3 regions of the Alkaliphilus crotonatoxidans genome follow, and region 2 is predicted to be linked to each of the others. Evidence: a T-box and tRNA genes for the amino acid it is inferred to sense, from the RefSeq annotation. Region 2 holds a T-box; the other regions hold tRNA genes.
What was found. The T-box of region 2 lies ahead of aspS (aspartate--tRNA ligase). A T-box ahead of a tRNA ligase gene usually reads a tRNA of that ligase, here a tRNA-Asp.

Region 1 (3,167 bases), on a different contig from region 2:
ACCTCGATGTCGGCTCATCACATCCTGGGGCTGTATTAGGTCCCAAGGGTTGGGCTGTTCGCCCATTAAAGTGGTACGCGAGCTGGGTTCAGAACGTCGTGAGACAGTTCGGTCCCTATCCGTCGCGGGCGTAGGAAATTTGAGAGGAGCTGTCCTTAGTACGAGAGGACCGGGATGGACATACCTCTGGTGTACCAGTTGTTCTGCCAAGGGCATCGCTGGGTAGCTATGTATGGCAGGGATAAGTGCTGAAGGCATCTAAGCACGAAGCCCCCCTCAAGATAAGATTTCCCATCCGAAAGGAGTAAGACCCCAGACAGACTATCTGGTTGATAGGTCGGAGGTGTAAGTGCAGTAATGTACTGAGCTGACCGATACTAATAGGTCGAGGGCTTGACCAAAAAAATATATTCAGCTTACTTGACATTGTGTGGTTTTGAGGGAATATAAGCAGATGGCCGAAATTTATAATTTCGTGGCAGTTGCTTAGTTAAAAATTAAGTTGCTCATATCCTTAGGTTTATGATATACTAGATGAGCTAATTAATTTTTAACCTCAAAAATTTAATTAAAAAAATGCCGTGACAATAGCGAAGGGGTCACACCTGTTCCCATCCCGAACACAGTAGTTAAGCCCTTCTGCGCTGATGGTACTTGGAGGGCAGCCTCCTGGGAGAGTAGGACGTTGCGGCATGAATGTTCCAGAGTAGCTCAATGGTGGAGCACCCGGCTGTTAACCGGTAGGTTGGAGGTTCGAGTCCTCTCTCTGGAGCCAAACGTGCCGAAGTGGCGGAACTGGCAGACGCACAGGACTTAAAATCCTGCGGTCCCTCAAGACCGTACCGGTTCGATTCCGGTCTTCGGCACCATTTTAAAAAAATATCGCGGGGTGGAGCAGTTGGCAGCTCGTCGGGCTCATAACCCGGAGGTCGCAGGTTCAAGTCCTGCCCCCGCAACCAACAAATATGGCGGCATAGCTCAGATGGCTAGAGCGTTCGGTTCATACCCGAAAGGTCACAGGTTCGATCCCCGTTGCCGCTACCAACTATATTTGGCCCCTTGGTCAAGCGGTTAAGACACCGCCCTTTCACGGCGGTAACAGGGGTTCGATTCCCCTAGGGGTCACCATTTTAAGAAATCAGAGGTCAAGTCAGTTTTGACCTCTAGGATATGGGCGCATAGCTCAGCTGGGAGAGCACCTGCCTTACAAGCAGGGGGTCACAGGTTCGATCCCTGTTGTGCCCACCATATTAGAATTTTCAAACAACATGCATTATGGCCCGGTAGTTCAGTTGGTTAGAATGCCAGCCTGTCACGCTGGAGGTCGAGGGTTCGAGCCCCTTCCGGGTCGCCATATTAATTTAATATGCTGGTGTAGCTCAACTGGTAGAGCAGCTGACTTGTAATCAGCAGGTTGCGGGTTCGAGTCCCATCACCAGCTCCATAAGTGGAGGGATTCCCGAGTGGCCAAAGGGGGCAGACTGTAAATCTGTTGTCGACGACTTCGAAGGTTCGAATCCTTCTCCCTCCACCATTTAAAAATACATGCGGGTGTGGCGGAATTGGCAGACGCACTAGACTTAGGATCTAGCGGGCGACCGTGGGGGTTCAAGTCCCTCCACCCGCACCATAAAAGAAAAATTATTTTAAGAAAATGCGGAAGTGGCTCAGTGGTAGAGCATCGCCTTGCCAAGGCGAGGGTCGCGGGTTCGAGTCCCGTCTTCCGCTCCAAATATGGTGGGTGTAGTCAAGCGGTTAAGACACAGGATTGTGGCTCCTGCATGCGTGGGTTCGAATCCCATCATCCACCCCATTAAATATATTGGGATATAGCCAAGTCGGTAAGGCAACGGACTTTGACTCCGTCATTCGCAGGTTCGAGTCCTGCTATCCCAGCCATTTGATCCATTAGCTCAGTCGGTAGAGCACCTGACTTTTAATCAGGGTGTCCCGCGTTCGAGTCGCGGATGGATCACCATTTTTACGGCGGCATAGCCAAGTGGTAAGGCAGAGGTCTGCAAAACCTTTATTCCCCAGTTCAAATCTGGGTGTCGCCTCCATGCGCCCATAGCTCAGCTGGATAGAGTGTCTGACTACGAATCAGAAGGTCGGGAGTTCGAATCTCTCTGGGCGCACCAGTTTAAAAATGCAAAAAATCAAGGTGATCACCTTGATTTTTTCATATCATTTAATTTTAAAAGTTATCAATCCTAATTCATCAGGTCTTTACAAAGGACAATCTTGAATATTGAAGCTGCAACTGAATTAATAGCGCCTTTAAATAAAAGGAAGGATTTTTTGATAATAAATAGGTTATAATAAATATTATTCAGTTAGTTCTTGTTAGGAAAAAAGTGTTTACAATTGATTAAATTTGTCGTATAATAATACTTGTCGCTACAGAGAAACGGCACATCAAATGATTGGGAACTAAAATTTCTATGGCGTATCAAATTAATATTCCAGAGTAGCTCAATGGTGGAGCACCCGGCTGTTAACCGGTAGGTTGGAGGTTCGAGTCCTCTCTCTGGAGCCAAATATGCCGAAGTGGCGGAACTGGCAGACGCACAGGACTTAAAATCCTGCGGTCCCTCAAGACCGTACCGGTTCGATTCCGGTCTTCGGCACCATCCAAGCTGGTGTAGCTCAATTGGCAGAGCAGCTGATTTGTAATCAGCAGGTTGCGGGTTCGAGTCCCATCACCAGCTCCAACTATGTAATGCGGGTGTAGTTCAGTGGTAGAACTTCAGCCTTCCAAGCTGACCGCGAGGGTTCGATTCCCTTCACCCGCTCCAATTTAAACGCTATAAATTTGGAGAGGTGTCCGAGTGGTTTAAGGAGCTGGTCTTGAAAACCAGTGACTCCGCAAGGGGCCGTGGGTTCGAATCCCACCCTCTCCGCCAGCATTAAATTTAAATTGGAGAAGTACTCAAGTAGGCTGAAGAGGACGGTTTGCTAAACCGTTAGGTCGTGTAAGCGGCGCGCGGGTTCGAATCCCGCCTTCTCCGCCAGCCAGGTAACAATATTAAATTGTGGGCTTATAGCTCAGCAGGTTAGAGCGCACGCCTGATAAGCGTGAGGTCGGTAGTTCGAGTCTACTTAAGCCCACCATTTTTTATGCCCAGATAGCTCAGTCGGTAGAGCAGGGGACTGAAAATCCCCGTGTC
Region 2 (3,167 bases):
GGCAGTAAAGGGGTGATGCTTTGCAACATAGCGATTTTCCTGTTCATCAAATTCAAATTGCGGAAACTCTGTCACCCACAGGGCTCGATATTCCTCTTTATTTAAAATTCCCAGGCGCTTTGCCACCTCAACCCTCAGGTGTCCCAAGGAATCCAAGACAATAGAGTCTTTATCGGCAACGAAAAGCAGTAAATCCCCAGGTGTCGCCTGGGCTGTCTTTAATAATGCTGCGGTGGCAGCTTCATCGAAGAATTTTGCAATAGGTGATGAAACCCCTTCTTCTGTTACCTTAATCCAAGCGAGGCCCTTTGCTCCATAGGTCTTGACATATTCCTCAAGAGAGGTAATATCTTTGCGGCTAAAGGCTTCAGCGTGCCCCTTCACATTTATCAGCCTGACAGAGCCTCCATTTTCAATTGCTGAAGTAAAAACCTTAAATTCTAAATCCTTCACAATTGAAGATACATTCACCAATTCAAAGCCAAAGCGAATGTCCGGCTTGTCTGACCCAAAGCGTTCCATTGCCTCCTGGTAGGTGATCCTTGGAATGGGCAAGGGAATATCTACATTAATTACTTGATGAAATACCTCTTGAATAAGTCTTTCATTAATTTCTATCACATCATCTATATCGACAAAGGACATTTCACAGTCAATCTGGGTGAATTCCGGCTGGCGATCAGCCCGTAAATCTTCATCTCTAAAGCATTTGACGATTTGAAAATAACGATCCATTCCTGAAACCATCAAAAGCTGCTTAAATAGCTGGGGAGACTGGGGAAGGGCAAAAAATTTACCGGGATTAACTCGACTGGGTACTAAATAGTCCCTGGCCCCTTCTGGGGTCGTTTTGGTTAAAACTGGGGTTTCAATTTCTAAGAACCCTTCCCGATTTAAAAAATTTCTAACCGTGATGGCAGTTTGATGTCTTATAATCAGGTTTTTTTGCATACCTGGCTTTCTTAAATCAAGATAACGGTATTTAAGCCTTAGATTTTCTGAAACCTCGTCATCGTCCCTGATATAAATGGGGGGCGTTTCTGCGCTATTAAGGATCTCCAGCTTTTCTGCAAAAACCTCAATTTCCCCTGTGGGAAGATTGGGGTTAATCGATTGTCGGGGCTTTACCCTGCCCTTTACGGCAATGACATATTCCGAACCCAATTTTCCTGCCTTTTCAAAGGCTTCCTTTGAAATATCTATATCAAAAACTACCTGAGCCAACCCTGTACGGTCCCTTAAATCGACAAAAATAAGTCCGCCCAGGTCCCGGCGTTTTTGTACCCAGCCCATTAAAGTTACTTCTTCATCGACATGTTCCTTCCTCAAGTTTCCAGCCATATAGCTTCTTTTTAGCTTGTTTTTTTCCAATTTAGTTACCTCCCTTTCAATTTATATTTATCAATATTTTTACATTAAAAAAACTCCCAATCCCTGTAAAGGGACGAGAGCTTGTTCCCGCGGTGCCACCCTAATTGGATAAAATCCCACTTAATACCTTAACGCAGGTTCACGGATTCCCTGGCAATCTATAGGACAGGTAATCTACTCATCAGGTGTCTTCAATATGTTCCTTCGTATCGAGCTTTCACCCTCCTCGACTCGCTGCCACGGGTAACCTATCTACTCCTCCTGAATCAATCGTAATTGTCAATATGGAATTGGTAATATTATAAGGCTTTTTAATTTTCTTGTCAACGGATTAAATTAAAAATTCCCTTAATACTGTACTCATAAAAAATCCTCTTTTAATAAACTTGTTATTATATCGTCATCAACACATGATTCATTACCACAACAAGTACAAGTATCACCAATTAAAAATATTTCATTTGTCGGCATAAGGAGCCTAGCATGCTTTACCGATTGTCTCAAGTAAAGATAAACGGCAAAACCGCCTTTTACACAATGGGTAAAAGCATGCTGAAAGATGGGCCCCGACAAAGGAATAAAAATTTTTTCTAGTTTCTTGGGTGTACGCTTTTCTTGACAATTTCAACAAACTCAATAATAGAACCTCTTATTTCTATATACACCAACTAAGAGTAATACAATTGATATCAAAAGAATCCCTAGATATTTATTAGCTATGGAATCAATAGTTATCCTGTTGCCATTTTCAAAAATACTAATATAAGTAGCTATCTCGGAATTTATAAAGATTGCCAATAATTCATAAATTAATAAGAGCATAAAGCTAATTATAGGCGATTCTAAAATATACATAAGCATGTAACCTAATGAAACAAAAAAGAAGCATTGTATAACGGTCTTAATAAATTCCCAAAACACATTGTCCCAAAATACACAATAGCCTAGAAATAGAACCCCAACATGTATAATGTACCAAAGAAATATTAGGAGGATTTGAGTGAGCTTCACCTTTCCTGAGCTATCAATACAATAGAGAACTTCATTTCCGTCTCCTGATATATATTCTTTGAATATTAGTGTAATCCACCAGAAGGATAGAAGCGGTATATATTTTTCCGCTTCTCTGAATATCAAGATGTAGGAATTTTCTATACTGCCTGACATAGATACCATACCAATATTTAAAACAGGTAAGAAAATATATAATATAAATAAAGGGATGAAATAATAAACCTTTAAATTTTTAAAAGATAGATATATTAGTCGTATATTCATGAGCTAAATACCCTTCATTATGCACATATACCCATCCTCTATGGTGGGTTCCAACCGTTTATCCCCTACTGATTTACTGGATAGTATTCGTAAAAACCTCTCTCCATTTTTTAAGTAGGATTTTTGAATATGGCAGCTTGAGTTGATATGAGTTCCTTCCTTCACCTCAAAAACTTTTCCCTCTGCCATGGATATAATCTCTCCGCAACTTCCTTCTTTTAATATGGCCCCTTCATTCATAATTATCAATCCGTCACAGCAGGCTTCAACATCCTCCACTATATGAGTTGAAATTATAATTATTTTATTTTCCTTAATTGTAGATAGGATGTTTTTAAATCTTAGTCTTTCCTCCGGGTCCAGACCAGCTGTTGGCTCATCAAAAATGATAATTTCAGGCTCTCCCAAAATCGCCTGAGCGATTCCCAACCTTCTTATCATACCTCCAGATAAGGTCGAAACTCTGTCATTAATCCTGTCCTTTAGGTTTACAATTTCTAAACTTGCTTTTATACTGG
Region 3 (3,167 bases), on a different contig from region 2:
CGGCAAAATGACCCCGTAACTTCGGGAGAAGGGGTGCCGGAATAGGTGAAGGATTTACTCCGTAAGCCTGATCCGGCCGCAGAGAATAGGCCCAAGCGACTGTTTAGCAAAAACATAGGTCTCTGCTAAGTCGAAAGACGACGTATAGGGGCTGACGCCTGCCCGGTGCTGGAAGGTTAAGGGGAAGTGTTAGGGCAACCAAAGCACAGAACTTAAGCCCCAGTAAACGGCGGCCGTAACTATAACGGTCCTAAGGTAGCGAAATTCCTTGTCGGGTAAGTTCCGACCCGCACGAAAGGCGTAACGATTTGGGCACTGTCTCAACAATAGACCCGGTGAAATTGTAATACCAGTGAAGATGCTGGTTACCCGCGACAGGACGGAAAGACCCCGTGGAGCTTTACTGTAGCTTGACATTGGATTTTGGTACTACATGTACAGGATAGGTGGGAGACTTAGAAGCCAGAACGCCAGTTTTGGTGGAGTCATCCTTGGGATACCACTCTTGTAGTACTGAAGTTCTAACCATAGACCGTGAATCCGGTCTTGGGACACTGTCAGGTGGGCAGTTTGACTGGGGCGGTCGCCTCCTAAAAAGTAACGGAGGCGCCCAAAGGTTCCCTCAGCACGGTCGGAAATCGTGCGTAGAGTGCAAAGGCATAAGGGAGCTTGATTGCGAGACATACAGGTCGAGCAAGGACGAAAGTCGGGCTTAGTGATCCGGTGGTTCCGAGTGGAAGGGCCATCGCTCAACGGATAAAAGCTACCCCGGGGATAACAGGCTTATCTCCCCCAAGAGTCCACATCGACGGGGAGGTTTGGCACCTCGATGTCGGCTCATCACATCCTGGGGCTGTATTAGGTCCCAAGGGTTGGGCTGTTCGCCCATTAAAGTGGTACGCGAGCTGGGTTCAGAACGTCGTGAGACAGTTCGGTCCCTATCCGTCGCGGGCGTAGGAAATTTGAGAGGAGCTGTCCTTAGTACGAGAGGACCGGGATGGACATACCTCTGGTGTACCAGTTGTTCTGCCAAGGGCATCGCTGGGTAGCTATGTATGGCAGGGATAAGTGCTGAAGGCATCTAAGCACGAAGCCCCCCTCAAGATAAGATTTCCCATCCGAAAGGAGTAAGACCCCAGACAGACTATCTGGTTGATAGGTCGGAGGTGTAAGTGCAGTAATGTACTGAGCTGACCGATACTAATAGGTCGAGGGCTTGACCAAAAAATATATTCAGCTTACTTGACATTGTGTGGTTTTGAGGGAATATAAGCAGATGGCCGAAATTTATAATTTTGTGGCAGTCGCTTAGTTAAAAATTAAGTTGCTCATATCCTTAGGTTTATGATATACTAGATGAGCTAATTAATTTTCAACCTCAAAAATTTAATTAAAAAATGCCGTGACAATAGCGAAGGGGTCACACCTGTTCCCATCCCGAACACAGTAGTTAAGCCCTTCTGCGCTGATGGTACTTGGAGGGCAGCCTCCTGGGAGAGTAGGACGTTGCGGCATGAATGTTCCAGAGTAGCTCAATGGTGGAGCACCCGGCTGTTAACCGGTAGGTTGGAGGTTCGAGTCCTCTCTCTGGAGCCAAAGCATGGCCCCTTGGTCAAGCGGTTAAGACACCGCCCTTTCACGGCGGTAACAGGGGTTCGATTCCCCTAGGGGTCACCATCATTTAGATTTGAGAAATGAGAAGTTGGAAGTCAGAAAGAGATTTTATTGGGCGCATAGCTCAGCTGGGAGAGCACCTGCCTTACAAGCAGGGGGTCACAGGTTCGATCCCTGTTGTGCCCACCATATTTGAATTTGTAAACAACATGTATTATGGCCCGGTAGTTCAGTTGGTTAGAATGCCAGCCTGTCACGCTGGAGGTCGAGGGTTCGAGTCCCTTCCGGGTCGCCATATTAATTTAATATGCTGGTGTAGCTCAACTGGTAGAGCAGCTGACTTGTAATCAGCAGGTTGCGGGTTCGAGTCCCATCACCAGCTCCATAAGTGGAGGGATTCCCGAGTGGCCAAAGGGGGCAGACTGTAAATCTGTTGTCGACGACTTCGAAGGTTCGAATCCTTCTCCCTCCACCATTTAAAAATACATGCGGGTGTGGCGGAATTGGCAGACGCACTAGACTTAGGATCTAGCGGGCGACCGTGGGGGTTCAAGTCCCTCCACCCGCACCATAAAAGAAAAATCACTTCGATATATGCGGAAGTGGCTCAGTGGTAGAGCATCGCCTTGCCAAGGCGAGGGTCGCGGGTTCGAGTCCCGTCTTCCGCTCCATTAAATGTGACTCATTAGCTCAGCTGGTAGAGCACCTGACTCTTAATCAGGGTGTCCAGGGTTCGATCCCCTGATGGGTCACCATTTTATTTGCCCAGATAGCTCAGTCGGTAGAGCAGAGGACTGAAAATCCTCGTGTCGGTGGTTCGATTCCGCCTCTGGGCACCAATTTAAAAAGACGCCAACTATAGGCGTTTTTTATTTTTTTGAACTGTAATATTCTCAATAAAAAAATTATAAATTCATATGAACAAGAAAGGCATGGTTAAAATATACCATGCCTTGCCGGCCCAAGGGCGGCTTTTTTTTTATTATCGAATAAAACTTGATAAAAATGGAAATTACTCTAAATACAAAGGAATCATAATCCTTTAATCATAAAGGAAAGGAAGTTATAAAAATGCAAAAAATTGCAGAAGAAAGGTTAATTTCAATTGATTCAGCCTTAGAGATGACTCAGGCGGAAACCGAGGAAGGACATAGGAGCTATATCAATTCCCATTTTGTTACATTACTAAAGCTTTTGGGCCTTAATAAAAAGTTCATAAAGGCTAAAGGAAATAAACTGTGGGATGAAAACCACAGGGTATATCTGGACTTTTTAGGGGCCTATGGAGCCTTAAATCTTGGTCATAATCACGATGGAATTATTGAGAGTCTAAAGCAGGTAATGGAATTACCGAATTTATTACAAACCTCAATCAACGCCATTCCAGTGGCCTTGGCAAAAAATTTGGCTTTAATAGCGCCTGGTGATTTAAAGCATACTTTTTTTTGCAATAGTGGTGCTGAAGCTGTGGAAGGGGCTATTAAACTGGCTAAAATAGCTACGGGTAAAGCGAGAATAATCTATTGCAAAGGCTCCTTCCATGGAAAGTCGAT

Region 1: it has a tRNA-Asp gene. The T-box ahead of aspS (aspartate--tRNA ligase) is inferred to sense a tRNA for this amino acid. The anticodon was not compared.
Region 3: it has a tRNA-Asp gene. The T-box ahead of aspS (aspartate--tRNA ligase) is inferred to sense a tRNA for this amino acid. The anticodon was not compared.

The regions. Positions count from the first base shown of each region.
Region 1 is NZ_BAAHXS010000005.1:155,952-159,118, reverse strand. Features, by position in the region: rRNA gene ACYQ1I_RS12050 (23S ribosomal RNA) at 1-401, shown strand, start outside; rRNA gene rrf (5S ribosomal RNA) at 578-694, shown strand; tRNA gene ACYQ1I_RS12040 (tRNA-Asn) at 701-775, shown strand; tRNA gene ACYQ1I_RS12035 (tRNA-Leu) at 781-869, shown strand; tRNA gene ACYQ1I_RS12030 (tRNA-Met) at 884-959, shown strand; tRNA gene ACYQ1I_RS12025 (tRNA-Met) at 968-1,044, shown strand; tRNA gene ACYQ1I_RS12020 (tRNA-Glu) at 1,054-1,128, shown strand; tRNA gene ACYQ1I_RS12015 (tRNA-Val) at 1,173-1,248, shown strand; tRNA gene ACYQ1I_RS12010 (tRNA-Asp) at 1,278-1,354, shown strand; tRNA gene ACYQ1I_RS12005 (tRNA-Thr) at 1,369-1,444, shown strand; tRNA gene ACYQ1I_RS12000 (tRNA-Tyr) at 1,450-1,534, shown strand; tRNA gene ACYQ1I_RS11995 (tRNA-Leu) at 1,548-1,630, shown strand; tRNA gene ACYQ1I_RS11990 (tRNA-Gly) at 1,657-1,731, shown strand; tRNA gene ACYQ1I_RS11985 (tRNA-His) at 1,738-1,813, shown strand; tRNA gene ACYQ1I_RS11980 (tRNA-Gln) at 1,824-1,899, shown strand; tRNA gene ACYQ1I_RS11975 (tRNA-Lys) at 1,903-1,978, shown strand; tRNA gene ACYQ1I_RS11970 (tRNA-Cys) at 1,986-2,060, shown strand; tRNA gene ACYQ1I_RS11965 (tRNA-Arg) at 2,062-2,138, shown strand; tRNA gene ACYQ1I_RS11960 (tRNA-Asn) at 2,462-2,536, shown strand; tRNA gene ACYQ1I_RS11955 (tRNA-Leu) at 2,542-2,630, shown strand; tRNA gene ACYQ1I_RS11950 (tRNA-Thr) at 2,636-2,711, shown strand; tRNA gene ACYQ1I_RS11945 (tRNA-Gly) at 2,722-2,795, shown strand; tRNA gene ACYQ1I_RS11940 (tRNA-Ser) at 2,815-2,903, shown strand; tRNA gene ACYQ1I_RS11935 (tRNA-Ser) at 2,920-3,011, shown strand; tRNA gene ACYQ1I_RS11930 (tRNA-Ile) at 3,035-3,111, shown strand; tRNA gene ACYQ1I_RS11925 (tRNA-Phe) at 3,120-3,167, shown strand, end outside.
Region 2 is NZ_BAAHXS010000006.1:989,556-992,722, forward strand. Features, by position in the region: gene aspS (aspartate--tRNA ligase) at 1-1,371, opposite strand, end outside; T-box leader at 1,438-1,651, opposite strand; gene ACYQ1I_RS16795 (ATP-binding cassette domain-containing protein) at 2,653-3,167, opposite strand, start outside.
Region 3 is NZ_BAAHXS010000004.1:217,531-220,697, reverse strand. Features, by position in the region: rRNA gene ACYQ1I_RS03475 (23S ribosomal RNA) at 1-1,224, shown strand, start outside; rRNA gene rrf (5S ribosomal RNA) at 1,399-1,515, shown strand; tRNA gene ACYQ1I_RS03465 (tRNA-Asn) at 1,522-1,596, shown strand; tRNA gene ACYQ1I_RS03460 (tRNA-Glu) at 1,603-1,677, shown strand; tRNA gene ACYQ1I_RS03455 (tRNA-Val) at 1,728-1,803, shown strand; tRNA gene ACYQ1I_RS03450 (tRNA-Asp) at 1,833-1,909, shown strand; tRNA gene ACYQ1I_RS03445 (tRNA-Thr) at 1,924-1,999, shown strand; tRNA gene ACYQ1I_RS03440 (tRNA-Tyr) at 2,005-2,089, shown strand; tRNA gene ACYQ1I_RS03435 (tRNA-Leu) at 2,103-2,185, shown strand; tRNA gene ACYQ1I_RS03430 (tRNA-Gly) at 2,211-2,285, shown strand; tRNA gene ACYQ1I_RS03425 (tRNA-Lys) at 2,294-2,369, shown strand; tRNA gene ACYQ1I_RS03420 (tRNA-Phe) at 2,378-2,453, shown strand; gene ACYQ1I_RS03415 (aspartate aminotransferase family protein) at 2,686-3,167, shown strand, end outside.